4 regions of the Cytobacillus solani genome follow, and region 3 is predicted to be linked to each of the others. Evidence: riboswitches for the same ligand, from Rfam matches in the RefSeq annotation. Region 3 holds a riboswitch; each other region holds the start of a gene.

Region 1 (3,829 bases), 1.2 Mb from region 3:
GCTGGAAAGTGGCTCTAATCCTTAGTGCTTTACCTGCTTTTTATGCCATTTATTTACGGTTGAATTTGCCTGATTCACCGGCATTTTCGCCAAAGAAAGCAGAGAAACGGTCCATTCTCCAAAACGTCCGGGAAGTTTGGTCGAAGAAATACGCACGCTCCACTTTCGTACTTTGGATTGTTTGGTTCACGGTCGTTTTTTCATACTATGGGATGTTTCTTTGGCTGCCAAGTGTCATGGTGATGAAAGGATTTAGTATGATTCAAAGTTTTGAATATGTATTGATCATGACTCTAGCTCAGCTGCCTGGCTATTTTTCAGCTGCCTGGCTCATTGAACGAATGGGAAGAAAGTTTGTGCTTGTCACTTATTTGCTAGGGACGGCAGGTTCAGCCCTTGTTTTCGGTCAGGCAGAAACAACTGCAGTCCTTATCGTGTCGGGTATCTTTTTATCATTCTTCAACCTTGGTGCATGGGGAGCTTTATATGCATACACCCCTGAACAATATCCGGTTGTCATTCGTGGGACAGGCGCTGGTATGGCTGCAGCAATTGGACGTGTTGGTGGGATTCTTGGACCGCTCCTTGTTGGCTCACTTGTTGCTGCAGGTCATTCCATTGGTTTCATTTTTGCACTGTTTTGCGCAAGTATTGTCGTCGGTGTGATTACACTTGCCTTTTTAGGGAAAGAAACACGGCAGACAGAATTAACCTAGAAGAAAGTGTCCAAAAGTTAAAAGATAGGTACCAAGTCTTTTACCTTGATTAAAGATTAACAATAAATTTTTCGTGAGAAGAATGTATATATTTTCATTCAGATTCAATTGGTAAATAATAACCATTCCCTTTAATACAGCATTTGGGGATAAGAGAAAACAACGAGATATTGACTATTCTAAAATAGTATTATAAAGTTAGGAACGTAATAATTTCATATAACAAATCCTCATCAACCGATGAGGTAGAGGTCGCAGTTTTTATCAGTAAGGCGGACGAGATGCAGGGACATCACTTGACTCCGTTTGAAAGGAAAAGCTGCCGAAGCGTGCTTGTTTCTCTGATTAAGCATGCTGGGGCTGTCTCCAAATAGGAACAGAACTGTCACGATTGGCCCTACCAGCCATTCGTGTTGGGCTATCTTTCGGAAGGTATGATGCGGGCTATTTTTAATGTCACCTGAATCTACTTCGGTGGCATTTTTTATTCCAAGCTCCTTCCAGATTAGACAAGCTGATGGGTCTTCAGTTAGGGCCTTGTGCTAGAAAAATTGAAGAAAAGGAGTAACATCGATGAAAACAGCAGAAGTAAGAAAAGATAAATTAAGTAAAGGTACAATTTCTTCCGAAAAAGAAAATACCGGCTTAAAACGCAGTTTAAAATCACGCCACTTGACAATGATTTCTCTAGGCGGAACCATTGGAACAGGTCTCTTTCTCGCTAGTGGCGGAGCAATCCACTCCGCTGGTCCCGGAGGAGCTATACTATCCTATCTTGTGATTGGGATTATGGTCTATTTCTTAATGACAGGTCTTGCGGAAATGGGTGCCTATATGCCTGTTGCAGGAAGCTTTAGCACGTATGCCACTAAGTTTGTCGACCCATCACTTGGATTTGCACTTGGCTGGAACTATTGGTATAACTGGGCGATAACTATTGCAGCAGAATTATCAGCCGTCACGATGATTATGAAGTTTTGGTTCCCTCATACGCCTTCCATTATTTGGAGTGCAGTATTCTTAGTAATCATGTTTTTATTAAACTATCTATCAGTAAAAGGCTTTGGTGAAACGGAGTATTGGTTCGCCTTAATTAAAGTGGTTACTGTAATCATTTTCATTATTATTGGTATTTTAATGATTTTTGGAATCTTAGGTGGTCAGGTAATTGGTTTTAAGAATTTTACGGTTGGAGATGCACCGTTTCATGGCGGCTTTATGACCATGCTTGGGATCTTTATGGCTGCTGGCTTCTCCTTTCAAGGCACAGAATTACTTGGTGTTGCTGCAGGTGAAACCGATAATCCTAGTAAAGCAATTCCAAGAGCTGTAAAATCAGTATTTTGGCGCATCCTTCTATTCTATATCCTAGCGATTTTTGTAATTGGTTTAATCATTCCTTATACAAATGAGAATCTTGCAAGCAGCGATGTAACGGTTAGCCCATTCACGATTGTTTTCCAAAAAGCAGGAATTGCTTTTGCTGCTTCCGTAATGAATGCAGTGATCTTAACAGCTGTGCTGTCTGCCGGTAACTCAGGCATGTACGCTTCCACACGTATGCTATGGAATTTGGCCCGTGAAGGGAAAGCACCTAAGTTTCTTGGAAAATTAAATAAAAGAGGTGTTCCTGTAAATGCTTTGATTATCACATCATTAGTCGGAACACTTGCATTCTTGGCTTCATTATTTGGTGATGGTACTGTATATGTTTGGCTGCTAAACGCTTCAGGGATGTCAGGGTTTATCGCATGGCTTGGAATTGCCATTTGTCACTATCGATTCCGCCGGGCATTTGTTGCTCAAGGAAAAGACTTAAACCTCTTGCCATACAAAGCAAAATTATTTCCATTTGGCCCAATTTTTGCCTTTGTGGTTTGTGGCTTTGTCGTACTAGGACAAAACTATTCGGCATTTCTAGGAGATCATATTGATTGGAACGGTATATTGGTTTCTTATATAGGATTACCTTTATTCCTTATTTTATGGCTTGGGTACAAATTTACGAAAAAGACAAAATTGATCCCGTTAAAGGATTGTGATTTATCAAATTGACTTTATTGCACGCAGCAAGCGTGCTTTTTTTTATGCTTTATATGTTTTAGTTATATAAAAAAACTTTAAGGTTGTCTTGGCTATCAATGGTGGCAAACAGAACATTTTTTACTTCAGTCTGATATAAACTTTTTAAATTAGAAACAACCCATTCTTCACTCTTTTGAATTTGTTTTAATTCCTTGAAGTTAATTTTCCCTTCTTTAATGATGGTCTTTGGAAAATCGAATGGCTGTGTTTCCATCTGAATCGATGAAGGGGTTAAAGGTTCGTATTTTGGATCCAAAAAAACAGAAAATTTCCCATCTGCCTCCCAAATGGCTAAGGCTACTTTCTTTACATCTTCTATTTTTTCTTCTCGTAATTCTTCTAATAACACATCTAGAGATATCCTTGCTTTTTTTAATCCGTTATAGATGATTTCTCCATTCTCAACAATGGTTATTGGTGCAGGGGTAATCAGTCTTCTAAACCATGCCCATTTCAGGATTGTAAAAATGCCTCCAAGATAGAAGACCACCAATACAATGGTTGTAATGATAGACCCTTTGAGACCTAGATTTTCATCAGATAGAGGGTGAGCAATAATGTTTCCGATGACTAATGCAATTGCAAAATCGAGAGGTCTTAACTGGGAGATGGCACGCTGGCCCAATACTCTCGTTACAATTAATAAAAAGAAAAAAGCAACAATAGCTCGAAGAATCCACTCAAAGCTGGTAAGCGTTTCTTGGCCTTGGAAAAAATCCATATAAGACACATCCCTTACAAAATACTATTACATAGTTTAACACTGATGTTATTTTAATAAACGGCAATTCATTTAAAGTAAAATGTAAAAAGAAACGGGAATAACGGAGTGTATCCATATGTATTTTTGGAGTGGTTTAAATAGGATTTATCACCAGTTAAAAACCAAGATGATTTCTCTACCCCTTATCTATTTTTAAATTAACAGACAAGGGGATCATTTCATTAATTAATGCTTAGTTTTTCTAAAGTATGAAAAGCTAAGTAGGCTTGGATCATTGGGAAGGTTTGTAGCCGTTTTTATCCTT
Region 2 (3,829 bases), 1.1 Mb from region 3:
TCTGGTCAGGGCTTCCTTCTTCTGCTATAACCCCTTTGTCCATAAAGACCACTCTGTCAGATACTTCTTTGGCAAATTCCATTTCATGCGTAACGATTAGCATCGTCAGACCTGTCTCAGCAAGCTCTTTCATGACCTTAAGAACTTCTCCTACCATCTCTGGATCAAGCGCAGACGTTGGTTCATCGAACAGCAGCACATCTGGTTCCATCGAAAGGGCTCTAGCGATAGCAACCCGCTGCTTTTGCCCCCCAGACAGCTGTCTGGGCTTCGCATTCACAAACCTGTCCATCCCAACCACTTTCAAGTATTTCAGCGCTACCTTTTCCGCTTCTTCCTTCGAGCGCTTTAATACCTTCATTTGGCCGATTACACAATTGCCTAGTACGTTATGATTATTAAATAAGTTAAATTGCTGAAATACCATTCCTAATCTTCTTCGATAGGCATGAATATCATGCTTATCATCGAGAATATTTTCACCATGATAAATAATTTTTCCGCCGCTCGGTTTTTCTAATAGATTGACACAGCGAAGAAGTGTGGATTTCCCTGAACCTGAGGAACCAATGATGCAGACGACTTCTCCTTTATTCACTGAGAAATGAATATCTTTTAATACTTCATGGTTTCCAAAGGATTTACTTAAACGCTGAATATCAATGACTGTCTCCATACCATTCTCCTCCTTCCCCATTATTGCCCGATCCCTTTATGTTCTCCAGCTTCAATCTGAGCCTGATTGCCTACGACTATATAATTATCCGGACCATCAAGCTTTCTTTCAAAGTAGCGCAGAATTAAAGTGACTGCATATGTCAAAATGAAATAAATGATACATACGATAAAGAATGCTTCGAAATATCTAAAGTTATTGCCTGCCACCGTTTTCGTTTGGAAGAATAACTCAGTAACGGAAATGACACTTAGGACCGCTGTATCTTTTATATTAATGATAAATTGATTGCCTGTTGCTGGTAAAATATTGCGGATAACCTGTGGCATCACTACATGAGTCATTGTTTGAACATGATTCATTCCAATGGCTTGGGCTGCTTCATATTGTCCAGTATCAACTGAAATAATCCCCCCACGGACAATTTCAGCCATATATGCACCTGTGTTGATTGCTACAATAACGACCCCTGCAATAATCGGGTTCATTTGCCAGCCAAATGCTGCAGCAGAACCATAATAGATAACCATTGCCTGTACAATCATCGGTGTGCCACGGAAAAATTCTATATACACGGATAGGATGATGTTAATGAATTTTAAGAAGCCTTTCTTCGCTCCTTTTTCAGGTATTGGAATGGTGCGGATGATGCCTGCCAATAACCCGATCAATGCCCCAAAAATAGTTCCGATCAATGCAATCAAGAGGGTTACGCCTGCTCCGCGCAGAAACATCGGCCAGTTTGTTTCAATAATTTTTATAATCCATTCAAAACTTAAATCCATTCGTATCCTCCCCTTAAACGTGGAAGCCGACTACATTGTGCTGATGCAGCCGGCTTCACAAACCATTATTCTGCCGCTGGCTGATTTTTAATTGCAGCATCCATAATACTGATGCGTTCTTCCTCAGAAATACCAGCCAATATTTCGTTAATTTTTGCTGTTAGCTCACTATCCTTTGCAATCCCAACTGCGATAGCCGTATCATCCTCAGACGTCTTAAATCCTTCAGTGAATTCAACCATCGCGAAGTTATCATTTGCAGCTGATGCACTAACTCCCTCTGGACGTTCAGAAACATATCCGTCAATAACACCCGATTCTAGCGCTACCCTCATAGCCGGAAAGTTATCCATTGCTGGCTTTTTTTCCACTCCATCAATTTGATCAATAACTGAATAGTGGAATGTATTTAACTGTGCCGTTACCTTTGCTCCTTTGAAATCTTGGATCGAAGTTGCACCTTCATACTTTCCGCCTTTTTTGACAACCATGATTAAATCCGATTTGTAGTAGTTATCTGAGAAATCAATGGTTTCTTTACGTTCTGCTGTCGGTGACATCCCAGCAATAATCGCATCGATTTTTCCTGAAGTTAGCGATGGTACAAGTCCATCCCATTCTGTTTTCACAATCACTAGCTCTTTGCCTAACCCTTCAGCAATTTTCTTAGCGATTTCTACATCATATCCGCCTGCGTATTCTGCATTGCCATCGATTTTAACGCCACCGTTTGAATCATCCATTTGTGTCCAATTGAATGGTGCATAGCCAGCTTCAAGTCCTACTTTAAAGGTATCTTTTTCTGATGATGATCCTGATCCTTCTGTCTTCTTATCTGAATCACCGCTTGTTCCACAGCCTGCTAATAGAATAATGGCTGAAAGAGATATCGCTAAAAATAATGATAGTTTTTTCTTCATGCTATTTTCCCCCTATTTATTTGATTTAATAGTCTAATATATGCTTGACCTCTTGCCTTTAGGCATTTTACTAAAAACAAAAAGCGACCTGAGATGAACTCAGGTCGCAACGTTTATAGTTTGCCCCAAAATCCCTCTTCTTTCCCTAAATGAGATAGCACAACTCAACAAACCGGGTAAGTTCATTGAGACAGTCCTGCAGTTCTTAACTGCAGACCCAGCAAGCAATACTGAGAATATTACAAGCTTCGGCGATATTTCCTTCTCTCTAGCATCCTAGCTTCTCAAGCTCCACTACAGACTATTAAATACCGCGCCTCTACCTCATCAGCAAAGATGAGGTCTTATTAAATTATATTCATTATCCTACAGTAGTAAGCCTATTCTGTCAACTCATCAAAATTGGCACTTGCTACCAAAGAACTAGATTCGTTGAACTCACCAGCTTGCCTTATGATCCTCTGCCCACCCTACAAAGGATTCAATCATTATCTTTTCCCCATCATTCGTTCGAATATAACCGTTAAATGTACCAATCATTTGGTGAACGGAGGAACGAATAACCCATGCGTTCGTTGCTGCTTTTCGCTCAAACAATGGCTGAAACGTTAGAGACACTTGATCCGTTTCAGCTGTTTTCAATGTCCAAGGCTTCAAATAATTGCTGTTATCATATTCCCAACTGATGTCTTCATTGATTTTGCTTAGCTTTCTGTCGACCACAATTCCATTCTCAGTCTGTCCAGTTCCATCCGTCCATTGACCACCGAAATTTAGGCCAACTGATCTTCCATTGACAATCCCCGCAGCTTGAGCCCAATTCCATGTCGAATGATAGGGCCAGACTCCCCTGCCAAAATCCAAGCATCCAAAGGCATTTTCGTTATTAAAGATGTATTCCTTCCTATTCCAATGAACTGTTCCAGCTGCAGGAAGTGCTGTTTGTTTTGACGTAAACTGAAATCGTGTTTCACTCCACGGCACAACGACATTAATCGATTCATGCCCACGTGGACGTTCAACTCGTACTTCTGCAACTAACGGCTTATTTCTTCCGCTAAAATGCGGGCAATGAACACGTATACTTGTGGAATCTCCCTTTTCTTCAAATGAAATAGCCATTTGCTTTCCCTCAAATTTCACGGAGGCATTCACCTCTTCAGGCATTTTACAGCCGAATCCAAATGGAACAATGGCTGTCTGCTCCTGAAAACTAAGACTCTGTAAATCTAGCACATACACAAATAAAACAGCAGCATAATCCAAATGAGAAATTGTGACTGAAAACAAGAACTCTGGGCTTGTTACACACCAATAATTCCATTTTTTCTTCCGCAGGAACCTTCCCGACACATTGCAATTAAACAGCGGCTGCCTTGCCCAGCCGATGCTGTTTTCGGCTAATCGGCCATTCTCATCACACATATCTACTCGTTCTGTTATTTCTC
Region 3 (3,829 bases):
ATTCTTGAAATGAATTTAATTAAAAAATATGATCCGAAATATAATGTTATGCTTAAGGATGATAAAAGCTATCCTTTTATTAAATTAACAGCAGAGAGGCATCCGCGCCTGATTACAACAAGAAAAGTAAAAAAAGATAAAGGGAAATATTTCGGTCCTTATCCAAATGTACAAGCAGCAAATGAGACGAAGAAGCTATTAGATCGGATTTATCCATTAAGGAAATGTACAACCTTGCCTGACCGAGTTTGCCTATATTACCATTTAGGACAATGTCTCGCACCATGTGTGAACGAGGTAGGCGAACAGGAATATAAACAGATGGTTGATGAGATTACAAAGTTTCTTAACGGGGGCTATAAGGATATTAAAAAGGATTTAACAGAGAAGATGACGGCAGCTGCTGAAGAGCTGGATTTTGAAAGGGCAAAGGAATTTCGAGATAAGATTGCTCATATTGATGCGACAATGGAAAAACAAAAGATTACTTCTACAGATATGACTGATCGTGATGTGTTTGGTTATGCGGTCGACAAAGGATGGATGTGTGTACAAGTTTTCTTTATTAGACAGGGGAAATTAATCGAGCGTGATGTATCGATGTTTCCGATCCATAATGAGCCAGAAGAAGAAATGTTGACCTTTCTTGGTCAATTTTACTCAAAAGCCAACCATTTTAAGCCACGTGAAATCTTGGTTCCAGACTCCATCAATGCTGAAATGGCAGCAGAATTTTTGGAGGTTAAAGTTTTAGTCCCTCAGCGTGGACAGAAAAAAGAATTGGTAAAGCTTGCATATAAAAATGCGAAGATAGCATTGAAGGAGAAGTTCTCTCTAATTGAGCGTGATGAGGATCGAACGATTAAGGCGGTAGAAAGCCTAGGTCAGCAGCTTGGAATTTATACCCCGCACCGAATTGAGGCATTTGATAATTCCAATATTCAAGGAACAGATCCAGTTTCTGCGATGATTGTTTTTATCGACGGCAAACCAGAAAAAAGGGAATATCGAAAATACAAAATAAAATCTGTCCAAGGTCCTGATGATTATGAATCTATGAGGGAGGTTGTTCGCAGGCGTTATACACGTGTGCTGAAGGAAGGCTTGGCTCTCCCGGATTTAATCATTATTGATGGAGGCAAAGGGCATGTTGAAGCGGTAAGAGATATACTAGAAAATGAGCTGAATCTAGATATTCCTATTTCAGGACTAGTTAAGGATGAGAAGCATCGGACATCCCAGCTCCTATACGGAAATCCGCTTGCAATCATTCCATTGGCACGAAACAGCCAGGAATTTTATTTGCTGCAAAGGATTCAAGATGAAGTACATCGTTTTGCAATCACCTTCCATAGACAGCTTCGTGGAAAAAGTGCATTTCAATCGATGCTTGATGATATCCCGGGAATTGGCGAAAAACGAAAAAAACAGCTGTTAAAAACGTTTGGATCTATAAAGAAAATGAAAGAAGCAACGATCGAAGAGTTCACACAAATTGGCATTCCGGTAAATGTAGCGGAGGAATTAATGAAAAAATTGCAAGAATAGTATTGTTTGAAAAAAATGAATATGCTATAATTACTGAAAATTTAATATCACTTTATAACGTTAAAGTGAAGGTAGAGGTGCAAACTTCATAAGTAAAGGCTTGGAGAAGAATGAGCTTCAATGAAAAGCTTTGAAAGGGAATGTTTGCCGAAGTGAAGAAAGTCTCATCGCTTTCTTTGCTGGTTTTGCATTTAATAAATGCAAGATTGTCAAGATAATTAATATCTTGGAGAGCTATCTCACTGTGTGCACGTATGTCTTTTTATACGGGTGACTCACAGCAATGGGATAGATTCTCATTGCTTTTTTCTATGCCCAAAATTCATTCGTACTAAATAGGTTTTAGAGGATGAGTATAAGTAAGAAGAAATCAGCCACAAGAAAAGGCAGAGAGAGGGAATAAAGTGGGAGTAATCGTGCAGAAATTTGGTGGAACCTCAGTAGGAGATGCTAAGAAAATTCAAGGCGTGGCAAGTCGGGTAATCGAGGAAAGAGAAAAAGGAAACAATGTTGTTGTCGTCGTATCAGCAATGGGAAAATCGACTGATCATCTCGTTGATCTCGCAAAAGGAATTTCTTCACAGCCGAGCAGAAGAGAAATGGACATGCTTTTAACAACTGGGGAGCAGATCACCATTTCATTATTAGCAATGGCATTAACAGAAAGAGGGTATCCAGCTATATCTCTCACTGGCTGGCAGGCAGGAATTAAGACAGAGCCTGTTCATGGGAATGCTAGAATAATAGGTATAAATACAGAAAAAGTAGAAAAAGAACTGGCAGAGGGGACAATTGTTGTTGTGGCTGGATTCCAGGGAATAACGGAGGAAGGGGCTATTTCAACCCTAGGCAGAGGCGGGTCTGATACAACTGCTGTAGCTTTGGCTGCGGCACTTAATGCGGATAAATGTGAAATATTCACGGATGTGACTGGTGTTTTTACAACAGATCCCCGCTATGTTAAAGATGCAAGAAAGCTTTTGGCGGTATCATATGACGAAATGCTAGAGCTTGCCCATTTAGGTGCAGGTGTTTTACATCCAAGAGCAGTTGAGTTTGCCAAAAACTATCAAATACTGTTAGAAGTCAGGTCAAGTATAGAAAAAGAAGCAGGTACGATTATTGAGGAGGAAGCGGCAATGGAACAAAATTTAGTAGTACGGGGAGTAGCCTTTGAAGATAATATTACGAGAGTAACTGTTATTGGCATGCCGAATTCCTTAACAGGGCTATCTGTAATTTTTACTGAATTAGCCAAAAATCATATAAATGTAGATATTATTATACAGAGCACACTAGCAGAACAATTGACTAACTTATCTTTTTCAATTAAAAATGAAGATTTGGCAGAAACGATTCATGTACTAGAAGACAGTAAGAAGAAGCTGAATTATGAACGGATAGAATCAGAGGCTGGACTTGCCAAAGTATCGATTGTGGGGTCAGGAATGGTTTCAAACCCAGGGGTAGCAGCTGAAATGTTTGAAGTATTGGCGGAGAATAATATTGCTGTTAAAATGGTCAGCACCTCTGAGATCAAGGTATCTACGGTCATAGAGCATGAAGAAATGATTCATGCAGTTGAAGTATTGCATGAGGCCTTTCAGCTTTCAGGTTCTCCAGTTATATCCTAGTAAAAAAGCTTTCAAGCATTCGAATGCTTGAAAGCTTTTTACATGAATGATTATTTAGGGCTGAATGGTATCCTTTTTATCCCACTTAACGGTAAAGTATATTTTTCCCTTTTTCTTTTTATTAGGATGTTCAAATGCCTCACAGATTACTTCTTTTTGGAGCTCAATCTGCTGTGCAATAAATCCAGCTTCGAGCTGAAAAGTAGATTCACTGTTTTCCCTGCAGCGCTGTTTAATTAATGGGCTGAATAATTCCAGCTCCATTTCATTTTTTGACTCTTTAATGATCGTTAGGCTGCCCCAAGCTGCTTGTTGAAAAAACGCTGAAATTTCATCAAAAGTTTCCATAGGATATTTACGTGCAAGTCTTTTTCCTGCCCAGTATAAAATCTCTGGTGCATCATCTCCTAATAATTCATGCAAAAGAACTTCCCGAATGAGTTCATAACCGAATACGGGAACGGTTTCAGTTGTATTTTCAAGTGTCATGATTTCAGATGCTGATTCGCTCAAACTTGATTCCCCTCTTTCTAGTATTCTTCTATTATATACAAAACAGATGAAAATTAGACATTTATTCAGGGAAAAAAGGTTATTTTTGCTCAAGGAAATTATTGCTATATTAATATAAATAGCCATGATAGTGG
Region 4 (3,829 bases), 460 kb from region 3:
TATATTATGTGTGGGGCACTTGATGTCTCATTACTTAATGAGAAATTAAAGGATCGGAAAGTAATTGCTGGCAGGGCAGTGGGAGTAAAAACCATCGAACAGCTGCTTGAAGCACCATTGGAATCCGTCACGTATGAAGCGGAGTCGTTGGGCATTCATCGAGGAATGATAGGGAAAGAGGCTTTACTAAAAATGGTATAAAGGCATGCCAATGGAGCTGTTCACAAGATTTTGTGAAATAGACTTCAATTGGCTGCCTTTTTTGTTTTCTAATTTCAATATTTTTCGACATAATTAGAGTCTTACCTGTCACTTTTTAGCGAAAAAGGTTATTATAGTTAAAGGTGATAATGAATGAGAACGACATTGGAAAAACTTCGGAAATGTTATAGGAGTAATTTATGCGATTAGTGACAACCTCATCCGTAGAAGCTGGTACAATACTTGCGAAGACCATTTATAATGAAACAGGACAAATCTTGCTTAGTGAAGGTGTTGAGCTGAAGGAGAGTATGATTCAGCGCTTAAATTCATTAGGAATTAGTTATATTTTTATAAAGGATAGTCAAACGGATGATATTGAATACAAAGGAACACTATCCGATCCTATCCGAAGAAAAGCAATTCAAACAATAAATTCGACTTTTTTGGAGATCCAAAAGGATTCAAGTATATCCAGTTCATTTGTAGTTGAAAAGGCATCAAGACGTCTATCCGAATTGATTCGGTTTCTTATGACTGAGTTAGGAAGCAATAAAGAACTATTGAACTTACTTTCAGATGCTTATACATACGATAACTATATCTTCACCCATTCGTTAAATGTCACGTTATACTCATTAGCGCTTGGATTGGAGCTGAAACTTACGCCAAAGGAATTAGAAACATTAGGTTTAGGTGCTATTTTCCATGATATTGGAAAACTGCAGGTGCCGATAGATGTTTTGTTAAAACCAGGAAGATTAACGGAAGAAGAGTATGTTGCAATTAAAGAGCATGCGGAAGCTGGTTTTCAAATTTTAAGGAAGGTACAAACCATACCTCTCTTAGTTGCGCATTGTGCTTATCAGCATCACGAGCGTATTGATGGTTCGGGCTATCCTAGAGGAATTACTGGAAAAGACATTCACTTTTTTGGAAAAATCATTGCTGTTGCTGATGTATTTGATGCAGTAACATCGAATCGTGTCTATCGGAAAGCGATGCTGCCGCATGAAGGCTTAGAAATTCTATATGCAGGTTCTGGAACCTTATTTGAACAGAAAATTGTAGAAGCCTTTCGATTAGCTGTTGCCATCTATCCGGTCGGGATAACGGTAGAGTTAAATGATGGACGAAAAGGAATTGTTACAGGGCAAAATATAGGTTTAGGGGATCGTCCGATTATAAGAATTATGGAGCATAAAGGGGAACAAGTTCCACCATATGAATTAGATTTAAAAATTGAACTAAATGTGGTCATAGCGGAATGTGACACAGCCTTTTAATGCGTACAAAAGTTTAGAAAGATTTCATTAATAAAGAGTATTTTTTATTACGAAAATAGAATGGATACCTTCATTTTTATTATAGAACTTGTCACTAATCTATTATTCTGGTATAGTAATAAACAATTGAATAAACCTTATCATATCCGATGGGGTAGAGGTGCAGAATTTAAGAGTAAGCTGTGTGAGGATGACAACAAGGATCACAGCCTAAAGGGAATTTTGCCGAAGTAAATGAATTTGTGTCAACAATCATTTGCTGGGGTTACTTTGAATAAGGGTAATACTGTCATTATGAAGGACAAGCAGGAAATCTGCTTTACTAAGCCTTCATATTGGGGAGCTACAGGTCGTGATGGAGAATCTTATTACTTATAAGAGTAATGATAGATCACCTCTATCGTTACTCTTTTTTATTTTTTCTATCATTTATTGCATTAATTGGTACGATTCTAACATCAGATAATATAACGGAGTATTCAGCGTTCTCTGCATTTATGCAAATAATCCCGATGAATCTATATGTCTGGGCTACATTAGCAATGGTGTTCATTGTCGCATTCAAAGGGTTAGAAATTGGACCAATGAAAGTGCACGAACGGCATGCTGTAAAGGAAGGGGTGGTAGCAGACCCTACAAAGCCAGCTGCCGGGGAATTGAAAGATGATCTGCCGACAAGCACGAAAGGATCTGTTGGCGACTTGCTATGGTCAATCATTGCTCTTATTGTTGGAACAGTTGGAGCTATGCTTTGGACAGGAATTGCAGGGACCGAAGGAAGCGTGACAGTCTTAACAATTTTTGAAAATACAGATGTGACAAAATCACTCATTCTTGGTGGACTATTTGGATTAATTGTTACATTAGGATTTTTTATCCGCCAAGTCTTTGTTTTAAAGGGAGTGGGTGGACAAGTATTAGGATGGGGAGTTTGGGCAGGAACGAAATCGATGCTTCCGGCTGTGTACATTCTTCTATTTGCATGGGTGATTGCTGATTTAATCGGGCGTCTAGAAACTGGTAAATATTTAGCAGGTATTGCTGAGCGTACGAATTTAAATCCTTCATTTCTTCCCTTAATCCTCCTTGATTTTATAATAATAGCTGGCAGACGTTCGAAAGCCGAGTGGCAGAATATGCAAGTAGAATAAAAGAAAAGGGCTTTCTCTTGATGAGAGGGCCTTTTTATTGTTAAAAAAATAATGATAAGATATATTTTGAATAATTATAATTTTGCTAAAATATTGCTTTGACAGATTAATCTAAAAATATTATACTGTTTTTAGATTATATCAATTAGTCAGATAATACTAGGATTCATCATTATTTTTTTATTAGAAGGAAGAACTGACTATTTGCAGGGGGTAGATGTGAAAGGCAAACTGGTAAATGGACAGACAAAAAAACCTCAATACGATCTAAATGTTCAGAACAATCAGAAATAAAAGGGGGAGTAGAGATGTTTTTTAGAAAGAAAATTACTTCAGTACTTATGGCTTCGGCCTTGGTAGCCGGAGTATTAGCTGGCTGCGGCGGGGAAAAGGCTGGTACAGAGGGTTCAAAAGACTCTGGCGGAGGCGGAGATACAATTAAAATCGGTGCAAACCTGGAGCTATCAGGAGCTGTTGCTTCTTATGGGCAGGGGATTGCCGAAGGAATTGATCTTGCTGTTGAAGAGATTAATAATAGCGGCGGTGTAGACGGCAAGAAAATAGAAATCATTAAAGTAGATAATAAATCAGATGCTGCTGAAGCGACAAACGCTGCTATTAAATTGACAAACCAAGATAAAGTAACAGCTATCATTGGCGCAGCTACTAGTGGAAATTCAGTGGCACAAGCACAAATTGCCAACGATAATAAAACCATTCTACTATCTCCATCTGGAACTAGCCCGAACGTAACAGTTGGAACGAATGGAAAAGTAAATGAATTTGTATTCCGGACTTCTTTTATTGATCCATTCCAAGGAACTGTTGCAGCTAATTTTGCAGCCGGAGATTTAAATATTAAAAATGCAGCAATCTATGCGGATAATGCAAGTGATTATGCAAAAGGTCTAGCTGCATCTTTTAAGGAAACGTTCGAGGCTGCTGGCGGAAAAGTAGTTTCTGAAGAATCTTATGTAGCAAAAGATACAGATTTCCGTTCAACATTAACTCGTATCAAGTCAGCTAACCCTGAATTTATTTTTATCCCTGGCTATTATGAAGAAGTAGGCTTGATTATTAAGCAAGCACGTGAAATGGGCATTACGGTTCCTTTTATGGGCGCTGATGGCTGGGATTCTCCAATTCTTGTTGATTTAGCTGGTGCCGAAGCGTTAAATAACACATTCCTTA

Evidence for each region. A riboswitch is a leader RNA that binds a small molecule or an ion and turns the genes downstream of it on or off. The one in region 3 is predicted to bind lysine.
Region 1: another riboswitch for lysine. It lies ahead of FI644_RS10065 (amino acid permease); the one in region 3 lies ahead of FI644_RS15925 (aspartate kinase).
Region 2: another riboswitch for lysine. It lies ahead of FI644_RS10520 (transporter substrate-binding domain-containing protein); the one in region 3 lies ahead of FI644_RS15925 (aspartate kinase).
Region 4: another riboswitch for lysine. It lies ahead of FI644_RS13575 (Na+/H+ antiporter NhaC family protein); the one in region 3 lies ahead of FI644_RS15925 (aspartate kinase).

The regions. Positions count from the first base shown of each region.
Region 1 covers NZ_CP041305.1:1,956,549-1,960,377, forward strand. The annotation lists gene FI644_RS10060 (MFS transporter) at 1-716, shown strand, start outside; lysine riboswitch at 955-1,145, shown strand; gene FI644_RS10065 (amino acid permease) at 1,290-2,771, shown strand; gene FI644_RS10070 (DUF421 domain-containing protein) at 2,818-3,522, opposite strand; gene FI644_RS10075 (alkaline phosphatase family protein) at 3,797-3,829, opposite strand, start outside.
Region 2 covers NZ_CP041305.1:2,052,811-2,056,639, reverse strand. The annotation lists gene FI644_RS10530 (amino acid ABC transporter ATP-binding protein) at 1-676, opposite strand, end outside; gene FI644_RS10525 (amino acid ABC transporter permease) at 697-1,461, opposite strand; gene FI644_RS10520 (transporter substrate-binding domain-containing protein) at 1,527-2,381, opposite strand; lysine riboswitch at 2,529-2,711, opposite strand; gene FI644_RS10515 (DUF2804 domain-containing protein) at 2,820-3,829, opposite strand, start outside.
Region 3 covers NZ_CP041305.1:3,180,512-3,184,340, forward strand. The annotation lists gene uvrC (excinuclease ABC subunit UvrC) at 1-1,548, shown strand, start outside; lysine riboswitch at 1,613-1,793, shown strand; gene FI644_RS15925 (aspartate kinase) at 1,953-3,182, shown strand; gene FI644_RS15930 (YslB family protein) at 3,237-3,695, opposite strand.
Region 4 covers NZ_CP041305.1:2,716,941-2,720,769, forward strand. The annotation lists gene FI644_RS13565 (YunC family protein) at 1-201, shown strand, start outside; gene FI644_RS13570 (HD-GYP domain-containing protein) at 402-1,487, shown strand; lysine riboswitch at 1,635-1,841, shown strand; gene FI644_RS13575 (Na+/H+ antiporter NhaC family protein) at 1,871-2,638, shown strand; gene FI644_RS13580 (ABC transporter substrate-binding protein) at 2,947-3,829, shown strand, end outside.